3 regions of the Fusibacter sp. JL298sf-3 genome follow, and region 1 is predicted to be linked to each of the others. Evidence: riboswitches for the same ligand, from Rfam matches in the RefSeq annotation. Region 1 holds a riboswitch; each other region holds the start of a gene.
What was found. A riboswitch is a leader RNA that binds a small molecule or an ion and turns the genes downstream of it on or off. The one in region 1 is predicted to bind S-adenosylmethionine.
Positions count from the first base shown of each region.

Region 2: another riboswitch for S-adenosylmethionine. It lies ahead of ACR6HW_RS07685 (methionine ABC transporter ATP-binding protein); the one in region 1 lies ahead of metK (methionine adenosyltransferase).
Region 3: another riboswitch for S-adenosylmethionine. It lies ahead of ACR6HW_RS05670 (aspartate kinase); the one in region 1 lies ahead of metK (methionine adenosyltransferase).

Region 1 covers NZ_CM132608.1:2,054,750-2,060,362, reverse strand. The annotation lists gene ACR6HW_RS09810 (patatin-like phospholipase family protein) at 1-429, shown strand, start outside; gene ACR6HW_RS09805 (phospho-sugar mutase) at 453-2,111, shown strand; gene ACR6HW_RS09800 (hypothetical protein) at 2,108-3,250, shown strand; SAM riboswitch class I at 3,313-3,412, shown strand; gene metK (methionine adenosyltransferase) at 3,518-4,708, shown strand; gene recD2 (SF1B family DNA helicase RecD2) at 4,894-5,613, shown strand, end outside.
Region 2 covers NZ_CM132608.1:1,580,961-1,586,573, forward strand. The annotation lists gene pflB (formate C-acetyltransferase) at 1-1,270, opposite strand, end outside; SAM riboswitch class I at 1,480-1,575, shown strand; SAM riboswitch class I at 1,846-1,943, shown strand; gene ACR6HW_RS07685 (methionine ABC transporter ATP-binding protein) at 2,060-3,052, shown strand; gene ACR6HW_RS07690 (methionine ABC transporter permease) at 3,045-3,695, shown strand; gene ACR6HW_RS07695 (MetQ/NlpA family ABC transporter substrate-binding protein) at 3,699-4,499, shown strand; gene ACR6HW_RS07700 (nitroreductase family protein) at 4,561-5,196, shown strand; gene ACR6HW_RS07705 (flavodoxin) at 5,347-5,613, opposite strand, start outside.
Region 3 covers NZ_CM132608.1:1,146,768-1,152,380, reverse strand. The annotation lists gene ACR6HW_RS05680 (GNAT family N-acetyltransferase) at 1-2,087, shown strand, start outside; gene ACR6HW_RS05675 (bacteriohemerythrin) at 2,161-2,565, opposite strand; SAM riboswitch class I at 2,691-2,793, shown strand; gene ACR6HW_RS05670 (aspartate kinase) at 2,900-4,090, shown strand; gene metF (methylenetetrahydrofolate reductase [NAD(P)H]) at 4,102-4,986, shown strand; gene ACR6HW_RS05660 (hypothetical protein) at 4,979-5,613, shown strand, end outside.

The DNA.
Region 1 (5,613 bases):
AAGCGTTATTATGTGGAAGCGGTGCCTTCTGAAACAGAAATGGTTGCGCAGCTCAATACGCTCTCGGTTGAAGCCATCGGCGTTGCAGAACAGTTTCTCAAAAAAGGGAAGATGCCCAAACGCCTTTTGTTTGAGGATGTGTTGCCGATTTTAGCGGATCTTCTTGGGCTAAAAAAGTACGCTTCTTATGTGGAAATCGTCTTGTCGTTTTACGAATATATGGCGGAGGCGCTTTCAGTAAAGCGTCTGCAATTTTACGACTACAACGCTTTTGTCGACGCAGTACACGTTGCATACGAAGCATACCCGGAGAAAAAAGTTGACGGATGGGGGAGCGGGGTCGCTTCTCTGTTGACAAAGAAGTACAAAAATCAGCAGTTGTTTCAACTGTTTAACGTGTTGCATTACGACCGCACGCATATGCTATAATAGAAGCAGGAAAGGAGAAAAGCATGGACACAAAGGCAATTTACAACGCATGGCTCAACAATCCCTATTTTGACGACGCTTTTAGAAGTGAGTTGAAAGCGATAGCAGATAGACCAGAGGAAATAGACGAACGCTTTTATAAAGACCTCGAATTCGGAACCGCTGGAATGCGTGGGATTATCGGCGCCGGATGCAATCGTATCAATCGGTATGTCGTCCGGAAGGCAACGCAGGGGTTTGCCAATTTTCTTCTGGAAAGAAGAGAGCAGGTTCAAAGTGAGCAAGCTGTCGTCATCGCCTATGACAGTCGACGCTATTCTCCTGAATTTGCAATGGAAACTGCACGTGTAATGGCTGCAAACGGCATAAAAGCGTACTTGTTTACCGCCGTGAGGACCACACCGGAACTGTCTTTTGCCGTTCGGCATTTGAAGTGTCTCGGCGGTGTAATGATTACGGCGAGCCACAACCCACCTGCATACAACGGTTACAAAGTATACGACGAAACCGGCTGTCAGTTGGTGCCGCATTTGGCGACCCAACTGGTGGAACATGTGCAGCGGATAGAAGATTTTGAAAGTGTCAAATTGTTTTCAGAGGAAGAGGCGAAAGCGTTTGACTTATTGGAAATGATTGATGAACAAGTGGATGTGCCCTATCGGGAAATGGTGGTGGAAGTTTCAGAGAGACCGGCGGTTTTGAAGAACAGTACGTTGAAAACAGTGTACACCCCGCTCCACGGCACCGGTGGGCAAACGGTAACAGAGGTATTAGATGCCGTAGGCTACAAAGGGCTTATTCCCGTGCCGTCCCAGATGGCACCAGATGGTGAATTTCCAACTTGTCAAGAACCCAATCCAGAGTCTGAAGCCGCATTTGATGAGGCGCTAAAAGTCGCCGCAACGTCAGCGGCCGACCTTATTGTGGCAACAGACCCCGATTGCGACCGCATCGGCTTTATGGTTAAGACGAACTCAGGTTATCAAATGATTTCAGGCAATCAAATCGGCAGCCTGTTTATGGAGTACCTGCTCTCGAGTCGAGAGGGGTTGACCCCGAGGCAGTATGTGGTCAACACCATTGTCTCTTCTGACCTAGCAAAGGCGCAGGCCGCACATTACAACGTTGCGTTGAAGCAAACGCTCACGGGCTTTAAGTTTATCGGCGAGCAGATTGAGCTGGATACCGAAGGCTTTATCATGGGCTACGAAGAGAGCTTTGGCTATCTTTTTGCGCCGCATGTCAGAGACAAAGACGCCGTTATGGGGACTTTAATCGCCGTTGAAATGGCCTCGTATTACAGGGAGAAAGGGCTGACACTTGTCGACGTCCTCGAAGCAGTGTACAGACGTCACGGCTACTATATAGAAGAAACCGTGTCTATAAAATTTGAAGGGAAATCCGGACAAGCGCAAATGGCAGAAGTCCTCTCGACATTCAGAACAAAGAAATTGTTCGATTACGAAAGTAAAATCGACTACATGGAAGACGAAACCGGCCTGCCGAAGTCCAATGTCCTCAAATACTATTTAGATGCGCATTCGTGGGTAGTCCTCAGACCGTCCGGCACGGAACCCAAGTTAAAAGTCTATTTTTCAATTGCCGGAGACGATCGAGCACAGACACAAAAGCGTCTTGAAACGCTGAAACAAATGATACTGGAAAAGGTGAACCATTCGTGAATTTTGAATCTATAAAAAAACCGCATTTGACATTTAAGAGAGCGTTGGCAACCAACACGAGACTAATGGGCGTCGTTGGGGTCGTGGCGTATTTTGAAGACACTTCAAAGCGAGAAGTCGTTCAAATTTATCACCTCGATTATGAAAGTTATGGCATCGATGGTTTTCATCATTTGATTGAACCGAAAGCCGACGAACTGGAAGTCCTGATACTCGGCGTTACAGGCGGGTTAGGTGGCGAAATGCGCCCCATCGACTACGAAGCGTTTGTCTTTTTAATTAAATCTGCCTATGTGGTGGACGAAGAGTGCCTCGATGCGCTCGTCGACTTTGAATGGTTTGAGGAGCAGTTTCACACGTTGTACGCATCGCTTACAATTGAAGAAGAAGCGGCGCTGTACGGGTATTTATCGCCTGAAATCAACAGCCCTGAAGCTTTGATCAATTATTTGGTGATGCGCGTCGTCGGATGCGATTACAACGCAACGCTTCCACTCTACCAAGCGTTTGATATGGATGAATCCTTTGAACTCGTCTCCCAGCCTCAAACCTTGATAAAAAATAGCGTCAGTTTCAAGGGCAAGCGCGGGGAAATCGAAGTGTTCTCGGCAGAATCTATTGTAGATATCGGCGAGCGATACGCCCTGATGGTGAGTGAAATCGAGGTGGACAGGGCGCATATGCGGGTCGTTAAGGCGCGGAAGACGGAGGCGCTCAGCATGAGCAGCATCGAGGCGGCGTTTAATTTAAACAAGCCGGAGCACATGGTGGTTTGTCATGTGGACGACGCATTTTTTGAAAGGCGTTTTGCCTTTGACAATCCGGAGATGATGAAGCAAACTTATGCCTTTGGCAGCCTTTACATCGAGTTCAATAGGGACAATCACCACGTGGGCGAAAACCCTTACTTTCTCAATGGCGACGTCTACTGCATGTACTTCTTTTCCCAATCGGGACAATTGATTATCTGCAGTCTGGACCCTGAAAATGTCAAGGCAATCGACGGTTATTTCACAGAAAATGGGGTATACGATAAGAGTCTCTTTAGGATTTGTGAAATGAAGATGGACGATCCGTTGCTGCTGTCGTTCATCAACAGCAGTTACGACAATTTGTTTGATTTTCTCGCAATGCACTAAAAAAGTGCTTGCTTTCTCATGGGCACTATGCTATGATTACCTAGTAATTTTAACTAAACATTTCCTTATCAAGAGCGACGGAGGGATAGGCCCTATGAAGTCCGGCAACCGGTGACACACGGTGCTAAATCCTACAGATTTTAAGAATCTGAAAGATGAGGTTGAGCAAATACCTCTTCTTGTAGTGAAAAGGTATTTTTTTTATGTAAAAGACGCCGCAACAGGTGTACTGTTATTAAAGTCAATCATATTTTATGGAGGTGTATGATGGGAAGAAGAAGACTGTTTACTTCTGAATCGGTAACTGAAGGGCATCCTGATAAGATTTGTGACCAAATCTCCGATTCAATTTTAGATGCTATTTTTGCACAGGACCCAAATGCGAGGGTGGCTTGTGAAACGTCTGTGACCACTGGTCTCGTTTTGATAGCAGGTGAAATTACAACTAACTGCTATGTCGATATCCAGTCGACGGTGAGAAACACCATTAAAGAAATTGGTTACGATAGAGCGAAATACGGTTTTGATGGGGAAACTTGTGGCGTCATCGTCGCTATAGACAAGCAATCAGACGACATCGCTTTAGGTGTTGACAAAGCTTTAGAGAGCAAAACAGGTGAAATGAACGACGCAGTTGAAGCAGTTGGCGCCGGCGACCAAGGGATTATGTTCGGCTACGCTTGTAACGAAACACCTGAGTTGATGCCGCTTCCAATTGCCCTTGCACACAAACTGGCCAGAAGACTCTCAGAAGTGAGAAAAGACGGTACTTTGGATTACCTTCGACCTGATGGGAAGACTCAGGTGACGGTGGAATACGATGAAAACGATAGACCGGTGCGCGTCGATACGGTACTGGTATCGACACAGCACTCTGAGCGCGTATCAGTAGAGCAAATCAAAGCGGATTTGATTAAGCACGTCATCGAGCCGATTATTCCGGCGGCGTTGTTAGACAATACGCGCTACCTCGTCAACCCGACAGGTCGTTTTGTCATCGGTGGGCCACAGGGCGATGCCGGTCTTACAGGCCGTAAGATTATTGTCGATACGTACGGCGGTTACGCGAGACATGGCGGCGGTGCATTTTCAGGAAAAGATCCTACAAAGGTCGACCGTTCAGCGGCTTATGCGGCACGCTATGTAGCGAAAAACGTCGTCGCAGCCGGATTGGCGGATCGCTGTGAAATCGAACTGGCCTACGCTATTGGCGTAGCGCATCCCGTTTCGATTATGGTGGAGACTTTTGGTACGTCAAAAGTGGATGAAGCGCTCATTGAATCACTTGTTGAAAAGCACTTTGACCTCAGACCGGGCGCGATTATTAAAGAGCTCGATCTCAGAAGACCTATCTACAAGCAGACGGCGGCATACGGTCACTTCGGTAGAACCGATGTCGAGTTGCCTTGGGAAAGAACGGATAAAGCGGCAGCACTTAGAGAAGCAGCCGGTCTTTAAGCCGACGTTTAATACGATTTTAAGAGCCGATAGGCGCACGTATGATCTCATACGTTGCGCCTATTTTTAATTTTACGACTGGTGTAGAGAGAAGAATGCCGCTTCAAAATGGAGAGATGCCTATATGAAAAGCGTTTAAAATCCTATATAATAGAAAGTAATTCAGAAGAAAAGATGGTGACGACATGGTAGTAGAAGGCATACTGATAGATATTATCTATTACAATGAAGAAAACGGATACGTCATCGGGAACCTAGAGACGCTGGACGACGTGCACTGTGTAAAGGGGGTCGTGCCGTTTGTAAAGGAAGGCGACCGACTTCGCATAGAAGGTGATACGGACGAGCACCCCTTTTACGGCGAGCAGATTAAAATCAATCGAGTAGAGCACGTTAAGCCCAGTGATCGCGAAGAAATTCTTAAGTATTTAGCTTCCGGTGTCATAACGGGAATTGGGGAGTCGACAGCGCAGAGCATCGTCGACCACTTTGGTGAAGCTTCACTTGAAATCATTGAGAAGACCCCTGAGAAACTGCTTGAAATATCGGGTATTGGCGATAAAAAGCTCGAACAAATCGTGATGAGCTATCACGAAGCATACGCACTTAGGGATTTTATTATGTATTTTCAGTCCCTAGGCCTTACAGTAAACGCCGCTATGCGGGTTCACAAGATATTTGGTCTCGAAGGCGTGGAGAAAGTTCAGAACAACCCGTACTTGTTGGCTGCGGAAATTCCGGGATTCGGTTTTAAACAAGCAGACGAAATCGCCATGCGAATGGGGATTGAGATGCACGCCCCTTTTCGGATAGAGTCCGGGGTGGTGCACCTTTTGTCTAAAACATCGCTTTCAGGGGACACGTATATGACTGCTGAAACCCTTGTAAAGCAAACAGCTCTGACG
Region 2 (5,613 bases), 470 kb from region 1:
GTGCTTTTCCAAGGTTTGCTCTCGCACCGAAAAACTGCATTTCTTTACCGATGCCCATTGGCGATACGCAGCATGCGATACCGTAGTCGTCGCCGTAGATCGGACGCATTAAGTCGTCGTTTTCATACTGAATGGCGCCGGTTTCAATAGACATTTTCGCACAGTAACGCTTAAACGTTTCCGGCAGTTCCTGCGACCAGAGCACAGTCATGTTCGGCTCCGGTGCCGGTGTGAGGTTCGTCAAAGTGTGGAGGAATCTGAACGCCGTCTTTGTAACCAGGGTTCTGCCGTCAGTTCCCATACCGCCGATAGACTCTGTTACCCAAGTCGGATCGCCTGCGAACAAAGTGTTGTACTCAGGGGTTCTCAAATGTCTCACCATTCTCAACTTGATAACCAATTGGTCGATCAGCTCTTGAGCTTCTTCTTCAGTGAGTACGCCGGCTGCGATGTCTTTTTCAATAAAGATGTCTAGGAAAGCTGTGTTTCTCCCCAATGACATCGCCGCGCCGTTGTTTTCTTTAACAGCAGCCAAGTAGCCAAAGTAGAAAAATTGAACCGCTTCTTTGGCGTTTTGTGCCGGCTTTGTAATATCGTAACCATAGCTAGACGCCATGTTTTCAATTGCTTTAAGGGCTCTAATCTGCATAGAGACTTCTTCTCTAAGACGCATCACCGCTTCTGTAGCAGGCTTTTCTGCAAGTGCGACAAAATCTTTGCGCTTTTCTGCAATGAGGCGCTCTGTGCCGTAGAGTGGAATTCTTCTGTAGTCGCCGATAATTCTGCCTCTACCGTAAGCATCCGGTAGTCCCGTGAGCAAGCCCACGCTTCTCGCCTGTTTCATTTCCGGTGTATAGGCGTCAAAAACACCTTCGTTGTGTGTTTTTCTATACGTTTTAAAATCGTCCGCCATAGCGTCTTCAATGTCGTAGCCATAAGCCTCGAGTGATTGCTCGAGCATTCTGAATCCACCGTATGGGTTCATGATGCGCTTGAGTGGTGCATCGGTTTGGAAGCCTACGATAACTTCGTTTTCTTTGTCCATGTAGCCGGCTTCGAATTTGTCAATGCCTGAAAAACATTTGGTTTCAATGCCGATGATGCCCTTTTCAATTTCCTCTTGAATCAGCGTTTCCACTTGTTCAAAAAGTTTCTCAGTGCGCGTGCTCTTACCCGCTAAAAACGCTTCGTCGCCGTGATAAGGCGTGTAGTTTTTTTGAATGAAGTCGCGTACGTCGATTGCGCCTTCCCATGTCCCCTTATTAAACATTATCGCATGCCTCCTTGAATTTTTTCGGATGGTCTAAATTTCCCCCTCATTATAAGAGTTTCTCTCTAGAAAAGATGTGACCAGACGCACTTGTGACAATGTTTTAAAGAGTTTTTCGTTTTTGTATAATGTATACATATCGTTTTTTTGAAGATTCCTATTGACAAGTAAGTGCCGACTAGCGTATAATTCGATTCAACAATTTCATTAGCTTATCAAGAGCGGCTGAGGGACTGGCCCTGCGACGCCCGGCAACCTATTGGATTAGGTGCTAATTCCAGAGACTTTATGTCTGAAGATAAGGAGACGACTGTACGCAACCGCTTCTGTTTTTCAGGAGCGGTTTTTTTAACAACAAGATTTGAGCCGAAAGGCTTTCTGCGACTATTCAACGCGGAAAGCTGTCAGCGAAAAGCGGTTAGGGATGCCGGAGGCATTACTAATGTTGTTAACAACAAGATTTGAGCCGAAAGGCTTTCTGCGACTATTTAACGCGGCAAGGCATCACTAATGTTTTTAATTTGACAACAGACTTCGTGGCAAAACGCGAAGGACCCCTGTTGTTTCATAAAGTAATCATATCCAGAGCGGTGGAGGGAACGGCCCGATGAAACCCGGCAACCTATTTTAAGTTAGGTGCCAATTCCGGCAGCGAAAGCTGCAAAGATGTGAAAGCACACCCCCTTTCACGCAAAGGGGGTCTTTTTTTGCCATATAAGGGCTATATTAACAACTCGTTACCCGAGGTACAATGCGGTACAGCCGTCTCGTGAAACAGAAAGGATTTTTATGATCAGCATTCAGAACCTAAGCAAAACGTATATTAAAGAGCACCGAGAGGTACAGGCCCTCAAAAATGTCTCCATTGACATCGGGCGCGGCACCATCCACGGCATCATCGGCCTCAGCGGCGCCGGCAAATCTTCGCTGGTACGCTGTATCAATCGATTGGAAACACCTACAGCCGGTACAGTCTTCGTCGCCGGCGACAACATGATGGCACTCAAAGGCACTGCGCTAAAGCGAAAACGCCAAAAAATCGGTATGATTTTTCAAAACTTCAACTTGCTCTCCAGCAAAACCGTGTTTGACAACGTCGCTTTTCCACTTGAAATCATGCATAAGTCGAAACAGGAGATTCGAAGCCGCGTGGTGGAACTCCTCGCCTTAACGGGGCTCTCTGACAAAGCAGACGCCTACCCGGCGCAGCTGAGCGGTGGCCAAAAACAGCGGGTCGGCATCGCAAGAGCCCTCGCCAATGCCCCCGATGTGCTCCTCTGTGACGAAGCGACCAGTGCGCTGGATCCTTTAACCACGGCTCAGATTCTCGACCTCGTTCGAGAAATTAACGAGAACTTGGGGGTCACTGTGGTGGTCATCACCCACGAAATGGACGTCATCAAGCGCATTTGTCACGAAGTGACGCTTCTCGAAGGCGGCGAAGTGGTGGCGTCCGGCGATACGGTTAAGCTCTTTACGCAACCTGAGAACGAAGCGGCGCGGCAGTTTTTCTCAAGCGACGATGTGCCGCCCTACTACGCCGAAGACAGCACGGTCTGTCACTTGATTTTTAAAAGAGGCAATGTCGACCAACCGGTGCTCAGCAAGCTCATTCGCACACACGACGTGACGGTGAACATCCTCAGCGGAAAGATAGAGACGTACGGCCGTCAAACGGTGGGCGAGCTCACGGTGGCTCTGACGGGAAGCGATGCCGCTATTGCCGACACGCTTAAAGCCCTCGAAGCCCATCAGGTGATTACGGAGGTGTGCCATGTTTAATCTCTTACTTCCCGCCACTTTGGAAACCCTCTACATGGTAGGGGTCTCGACGCTCTTTACGGTTTTGCTCGGCCTCCCGCTCGGCATTTTACTCACTCTAATCGGAAGGGGACACTTGCTGTCGTGTCCACCGGTGTACGAGGCGCTCTCTTGGCTTGTGAACATTATGCGCTCTCTGCCGTTTATCATCTTGATGATTTTTATTATGCCGTTTACGCGGTTGGTCATCGGTACCGCCATCGGCACCAATGCGGCGACGTTGCCGCTGATTATTGCAGCCGTCCCCTTTTTCGCCAGACTCACTGAGGGTGCGCTACGCGAGGTGGACGACGGCGTCGTAGAGGCGGCGGTGGCCATGGGGGCTTCCACCCCTCAAATCGTCGTAGGGGTCATGCTCAGAGAAGCGCTCCCGAGTCTGATTTTAAGCGCTACGACGACGACGATTAATTTAATTGGGTATTCCGCTATGGCTGGTGCCGTCGGAGGCGGCGGCATTGGCGATCTGGCGATTCGATATGGGTACCACCGTTTCAGACTGGACATTATGTTTGCCACTCTCGTCATTTTGGTGGTGTTGGTGCAAGTGGTTCAGTCTTCGGGACATTATGTTTCACATCTCACTTTAAAAAACAGGAGGAAATAACACATGAAGAAGATTTTAAGTTTGGGTTTTGTTTTGATTGTACTCGCCGGGGTTTTAATCGGCTGCGGCAAAGAAACAGCTGAGGAGACGACTTTAAAGGTGGGCGCGACGCCGTTGCCGCATGCAGAACTGTTGGCACTGATTAAAGACGACCTCGCTGCTGAAGGCATTGAACTCGAGGTGGTGGAGTTTACCGATTACGTGACACCCAACCTCACTCTCGGCGAAGGCGAAATCGACGCCAACTTCTTTCAGCACGTACCGTACATGAACAGCTTTGCCGATGAGCACGGTCTCGAACTCGTTTCGGCAGGTGCCATCCACGTGGAACCGCTGGGCGTCTACTCGGCTTCTACTGAGGCGCTTTCCGATTTGAAAGACGGCGCCACCATTAGCATTCCAAACGATCCAACCAATGAAGGCCGCGCGCTCTTGCTGCTCCACAACGAAGGGCTGATTACTCTGAAAGACCCTGAAAAACTCGAATCCACACCTGAAGATGTTCTAGAGAACCCACGCAAGTTTGTGTTCGAACCCATTGACGCCGCACAGCTTCCTCGGACGCTTGAAGATGTGGACGCCGCTGTTATCAACACCAATTACGCACTCGAGGCCGGTTTAAACCCACTGGAGGACGCCCTTGTTCTCGAAGGCGACGATTCGCCTTACGCCAACATTGTGACGGTGCTCCCTGAGAAACTGGAAGATCCGGCGATTCAGGCTTTGATTAAGGCGCTTCAGAGCGAAAAGGTTAAAGCGTACATTTTGGAACACTATGAAGGCGCTGTAGTCCCTGTATTTTAGCTTGTTCTTTCGAGGAAAAGCCTGTACAATGAAGACGACAAATCAAACTTAGGAGGTTGCCATGTCGTCTTCATTAGATTTTATTTACAAACGACACAGTGTGCGTCAGTTTAAGGCCTGTGATGTGCCAATGATGGACATTGAAGAGATGCTGAAAGCCGCGTCTTATGCCCCTTCGGGCAAAAATCGTCAAAACTGGCACTACGTTGTCATCAAAGACAAGGCGTTGATTGAATCTATCGCCCAAGCGATTGAAGGGGTTCACGACGACATCGTCGAAAAGGTCGGGGATGTGTCTAAGACCCAAGAGATGACTAAGTTTCTGAAGTACTACACGATTTTCCGGTCGGCGCCGATTCTCGTGGCCGCCTATGTAGGCCCCTACCCCAAAAGCGAGGTGGGTCTGCTGAAATCCATCGGTATGGAAGCTCAAGCGGAACGCGTCGAACGCATGAATTCCGGGCTACAAAATGTGGCGGCTTCTCTCGAGAACTTTATGCTCGCCGCTGCCAATCTCGGGTACGGCACTTGCTGGATGACGGGGCCATGCTTTGCTTCTCTGGCTATTGAGGCGCTGATCCCTTTTGAAAAAGAGGGCTACGAGCTCATGGCGGTGACGCCGCTGGGACTCCCGGCTTCTGAAGGGCGTTCTCCTGCACGGCGACCGGTGTCGGAGATTTACACGTTGATTAAGTAAGGGCTCGACGTTTGTACAAGTGCTTTCACGATGAAAAGCCATGCGCGGCTGCGCATGGCTTTTGTTGTTTGTGCGATAATACGCTGTATTGTTCGCCGGCCACCACACGGGTTAGCGCGGGTGTCTTCGGCCATCTAAGGTTCTATCACCTTAATACGCTTGAAAGCGTTTACCAAATTCTTCACAAAGTGAGACGCCTTCAGCATCCGGGGTTTCGTTAACCATTAACCCTTCTTCAAAGAGGTTGGCGCCGGTTTGTTCGGTGCGTTCTTGCCAGTCTCTCATCCACTGGCCGTCGCCCCAGCCGTAAGAGCCGAACAGTGCGACTTTTTTGCCGGATAGGTTCTTTTCGAGGTCTGTAAAGAATGGTTCGAACTCGACTTCTTCTAGTACTTCAGCACCCATTGAAGAGCAACC
Region 3 (5,613 bases), 910 kb from region 1:
AAGTCACTGTGGAAGGCGAGACGTTTTTGCTGAAAAACGGTGTAAAGCCCATGCCACCGCTGCTCATTAAATGCGAAACCAAGCGGCGCGTTGAGCGTGCGGGGGTCCAGTCGACGTTGTATGTTAACCTCGAGAACAATTTGGCAGAGAGTGCCGATTTTGAAATTTTACTTCCTGTAATCGATGGGGTCGCGTTTGGAACGACAAAAATAACAGCGTCTATCGAAGGCCTGTCTTCCCACTGTGTGCAAGTGCCTTTTACAGCGACGAAAGCTTTTGCAGGCATCGTGGATATGCCCATTGCCGTGGCACTGAACGAAGGCCCGTTGACCTACACGAGCAAAGTCGATTTGGCCATTAACGTCTACGGCAGTTTGGCCGGCGGTTCCATAAAAGCGCGTCACTACGCTCTTGCAGATGTTTACAGGCTGTTTATCGACGAAGAGTTTCGATTGAACGAAGGGTACATTAAAGACCTGTGGACGGAGACACTTTGTGAAATTTTGCCGCCAAAACTGGGGGCGCCTTACACTTCGGAGTTCGAAAAGAAGAAAGCGGATAACGTGACTTTTGAATCAAATGGCGCGGTGGTCTGTAGGGTGCGTTACAGTTCGGAGACGCTAAAGGGGGCTGAGTTCGACCGATGCATGGTGCTGAGTCCAACGGGAACGCTGAGCATTTGGCATGAACTCGTGAGATTTCCCGAAGGCGTGGAGACTTTAAAGCTGAACTTAGCGCTGGCCATTGACGAAGAAATACTGTATTTGCCATATGGCACCGGTATTATGAAGTTGGATGAAGGGGTAATGGACAATAGAGCGCTGGCACATGTGGATTTTGATGCGTTGACGGAACCTTGGGTGTTTAACGAGACCTTTGATAGCACCGTCGCCTTGACGTGGTCGTCCTCTCAAAGCGTCAAGTTTTCGGATCATTGTTTTAACTTCGAATCGACATTTACGCGAGAGAGCGCATGGCAGACACCCCCTGTTGAACTGCATATCAACCGGTTTAGACAGTGTGAAAATGTGCGTCAGTACCTCACATCAGACAGAGGTGCACTTTTGGCGACTTACGATGGAACGCGGCTGACGGTGCCACCAATCGTCACAGAGTCGCTTGACCTAACGCCTGTGACCGTCGATCAAAACGCTCGGCCACCGATTGTAGAAGTTGAAGGCATCGATGAACAGCAAGTAGCTACACTTCTGCCGATGACAGCGCGTGTCCGCCTAATAGAGGGTTCCATAAAAACGGAAAAGAGACGGCTGCCGCTGGAGACGTTGGTGTTTAAGACAAAAGGCGCTTGTACCACTGTAAAAGCGGTTGAAGAGGGGCACGAAGTCTACTGTGTCGACAACGGCTACCTTAAGTTTAAAGTTGCGCCGGCATTCACCTGTGGCGTATTCTCCCTTACAGCCGACGGCGTGGAACTCTTCGATCACTGTTTTCCGGCGACGCGGACCAAGTCGTGGTACAACCCTTGGGCAGGAGGCTTTTACAGCTATCTAATCGGCACGACCAATTACCAACTCTTTTCGGAAACGTCGACGGCGACATTTGTCACGCGAAAAGATCATTTAGGCAACCAGTGGACTGGCGTCGCCGTCACCACGCCGTATACAGTTCAACAGCGTTTGAAAGGTGTTAAAGTGGTGCAGTATTTCCTGACAATGGGCGATTTGCCCGTGTTGGCTCATTACTCTGAGGTCATAACCGATGGCGGCAAGTACGCTGAACAGCGCTTTATGAATCAGTGCTTCTTTAGAGAGGACAGCGGTGATATCGTCACCGAGTGTGACCATAGAACTGCTCATGTCCTCAAGGAGGCAGACGGTGTCGACTTTGTGGCACAATCTAAGCGCATAGTTTTGGAAATAGAGGCGTTAGCCGTGCATTACTACAGTCAAAACGCCGATTTGAATTACATCAATCGCACCGGTGGTTTGGTATTCACAGAACAGATTTCCAGAATCGCCATCGACCCGTTTCGGATGTTTAAATCTCAAGTGGATTTTGTCGTCCCATTGCCGTTTAAAGTGGGAACTTCCGCGTTTTCAGGGTTAGACGCTATTCGGTTTGAATAAAACAGCCTAAAAAAAGCCAGTGAGCGCAACGTCCAAAGGGACGTGCGTCACTGGCTTTTTTGGGGTGATGGTTTTAATAGCCGTTTTTCTTTAGATAGTCGGCAAGTTTTTTGTCTTCTTCTCCAATGTGTTTTTCAATCCAATCTGAAGAAAGGTGCATAAATTTTAGCCTAGAGTGCATGGTTAAGCCGTTTCTTAAAATATCTTGATAGAGGTCGCTGACATCTTGTTTAAAATTATCGTGCAGGTACTTGTGTTCTTCATACGCAGGATAGGCGTACTGTCTCTGCAGCGCCTCCTCGTGGTCAAAGTGCAACACGACGTATTCTGTTAAAAAGTTGAGCAATTTGAGCAACTCTTTTTCCGGATTCTCCTGTTGGTAAGCGTTGATTAACGTCTCCGCTCGATTGATTAGTTCTATATGCTCCGTATCCATTTCTTTTACGCCGTAGAGAAATTTTTCATCAAATTTAAGCATACTGCCTCCTTTACTCTGTATATTTATTTTTACCATACTCGAGACCGTCTATGCAATAAAAATTCAAAAATATCTTGCATATCAAAAAAAACTATGGTATTATCTTCAATAATTGAAAATCACGATTCTTATCGAGAGTGGCTGAGAGACAGGCTCTATGACGCCCGGCAACCTACATTCAGTGTGGTGCTAATTCCTGCGTTCCCCTATGGGAGCGAAAGATAAGAAAGTAGTGCGCTTAAAACGTCGCTTTCTTACCGGAAAGCGGCGTTTATTTTTTTAAAATACATGCGTTGCCCGATGAATGGTGAACGACAGAGTAGGAGGTATGTGCATGGAAACGGTAGTGCTTAAATTTGGCGGGACATCGATGGCTGCTGTTGAAACTGTGGCTAAACGCGTGGTCGACAAAAAAAGGGCAGGCTATCAAGTGGTCGTGGTGGTTTCGGCGCAGGCCGGCGTCACAAACGCTTTGTTGAAACAAGCGCAAGCTGTCGGCGGGGTAAATCTGAGAGAAATCGACGTCATGCTTGCGGCCGGTGAACAAGTAGCTTCAGGGCTATTGGCACTTGCTGTTGAAGGCCTAGGCGAGCGCGCATTGTCTTTGAGCAGTGCTCAAGTGGGCATTGTCACCGACGGGCGCCATGCTCAGGCGCGCATCAAGACGATTGACGGCTTTAAAATTCTCGAGCACCTTGAAGACAGCGCCGTTGTTATTGTGCCGGGGTTTCAAGGTGTCGGTGAAAACAGAGATATCACGACGTTGGGAAGAGGCGGCTCTGATACAAGTGCGGTGGCCATTGCTGTGGCAATAGGCGCGACGTCAGTGGAAATTTTCACCGATGTCAGCGGCGTTTATACAGCCGATCCGAGAATTGTGCCTAAAGCGCGAAAAATAGCCGCAATTGGGTACGATGAAATGTTGGAACTCGCGGGTTCAGGGGCTAAAGTTCTCCATCTCAGGAGTGTGGAACTCGCGGCGAAGAACGGTTTGAAAGTGCATTTAAGATCGACGTTTGAACCCGACGAAGGTACGTGGGTAAAGGAGGCTATCATGGAAGAAGCGGTTGTGAGAGGGGTTGCGCATGCCATAGATAATGCGCGCATTACTGTTTACGGGGTACCGGCGACGAGTAACGGTGTTACGCATTTGTTTGAGGCCATCGCCCGTGCGCATATTGTCGTGGATGTTATCACACAAAGCGATTCTGAGGACGGCAGTCGGCTGATTGCTTTTGCCGTCGAATCCCATGCGTACGAGAAGGCGCTTACAGTGGCCAAACGCGTCGCCCACAGCATCGGCGCAGGGGCTGTAAAAGGAGAACCTGCTGTGGCGCGCGTCAGCGTCATCGGCGTGGGCATGAAATCGTCGCCGGGGGTTGCTGCTAAAGTCTTTCGCGCGCTCACCGGCGCGGGCATCGATATTCAAATGATTACCACTTCAAATATTAACATATCGTGTCTCGTGGCGCAGGCGGATTACATTGGCGCCGTCAAAGCGATTCACCAAGCGTTTGAGCTATAAGGAGGCCAATAGTGAAAATTCATCAGTTGTACACAGAAAAGAAACCGCTTTTTTCATTTGAAATATTTCCACCAAAGCGCGATGGCGACAAGGCTGCGCTGTTGCATACCATAGATAAACTCGCAGAGCAGACCCCAGATTTTATCAGCGTGACATACGGTGCCGCAGGGACGGAACGCGGTGCGGACACATTGAATCTCGCACGGGATATCAGAACACGTCATGGCATCGAATCATTGGCGCACATGACCCTCGCAGGGGCGGAAAAGCGTGAAATTAACGGGGTACTGGACACCATGGCGCACAGCGGCATCGAAAATGTGTTGTTGCTCAGAGGCGATATTACCAGCGAGACGCCTAAGCCGACGGATGGTTTCGCCTATGCGGCGGACTTGATTCGACACGTCAAATCGCGGTACGATTTTTCAATTGGCGCAGCGTGCTACCCGGAAGGGCATATTGAATGCAGAAGCCGGGCGCTCGACTTGATTCATTTAAAGCAAAAAGTCGACGCAGGTGCAGACTTCTTAATTACGCAGCTGTTTTTTGACAACGAGCGGTTTTACGAATTCTCAAATGAAGTGCGGTGTCTCGATGTGAAGGTTCCTGTAATCGCAGGGGTTATGCCCGTGCTCAACAAGGTTCAAATAGAGCGGATGGTGGCGCTTAGCGGCGCGCATCTACCGGAGAAGTTCAAGCGCATCCTACAGCGGTACGAGACGAAGCCCGAAGCGCTTGTCGACGCGGGTATCGCCTATGCACTTGAACAAATTGTGGACTTGTTGTCCTCCGGTGTGGATGGAATTCACTTTTATGTGCTCAACAAGCCCAATATTAGCGAACGCGTGGTGCGGAGTGTCAGCGAAATTTTAAAGGCGCTGAAAGTCCATGGCTGATGTTCGTCGAGACCCCGTGGCCACGGTGCGTCCATTTGTGGACAAATCCGCTGTATACCGCTATTTAAGGCACACCGATGACGCGGTATGGCGCAACCGCGTCGAGGAACTATTTGAGGCCACACTTGAGCACTGCCGGTTTACGGCGCTTACGGCGCAGCTACCTGTGGTGGTTTTAGAGCGTTCGGTGGTGTTTAAGACATTGGGACTCGAAGTTCGTTCCCGCGATCTGGCAACGCATTTAACCCTGGAGACCTCTGCTGTCTGGGTGGTGATTTGTACGGTAGGTTCAGAAGTCGTACGTTACATCGAGCGCGAGATGCTCATGAACCCGTCGCATGGCGTTGTCGTAGACGCCTGCGCGTCTGCGTTGGCAGAGGGGTATGCAGCATTTTTAAACGATGTGCTCAACCCGAAGGCCATGCGCTATGGTCCGGGGTATGGCGATTTGAGTACAACCGTTTCGAAAATATTAACTGAGCGTCTCACAGCCTTTCGACATATCGGGGTCACCGCATTGGATACCGGGATGTTGTTACCTGAAAAAAGCGTTTTGTTTTTGTTGTCCACTGAAACGTGTACAGCGCTGAAAGCAACGGGATGTGGCAATTGTTTAAACTGTGAAAT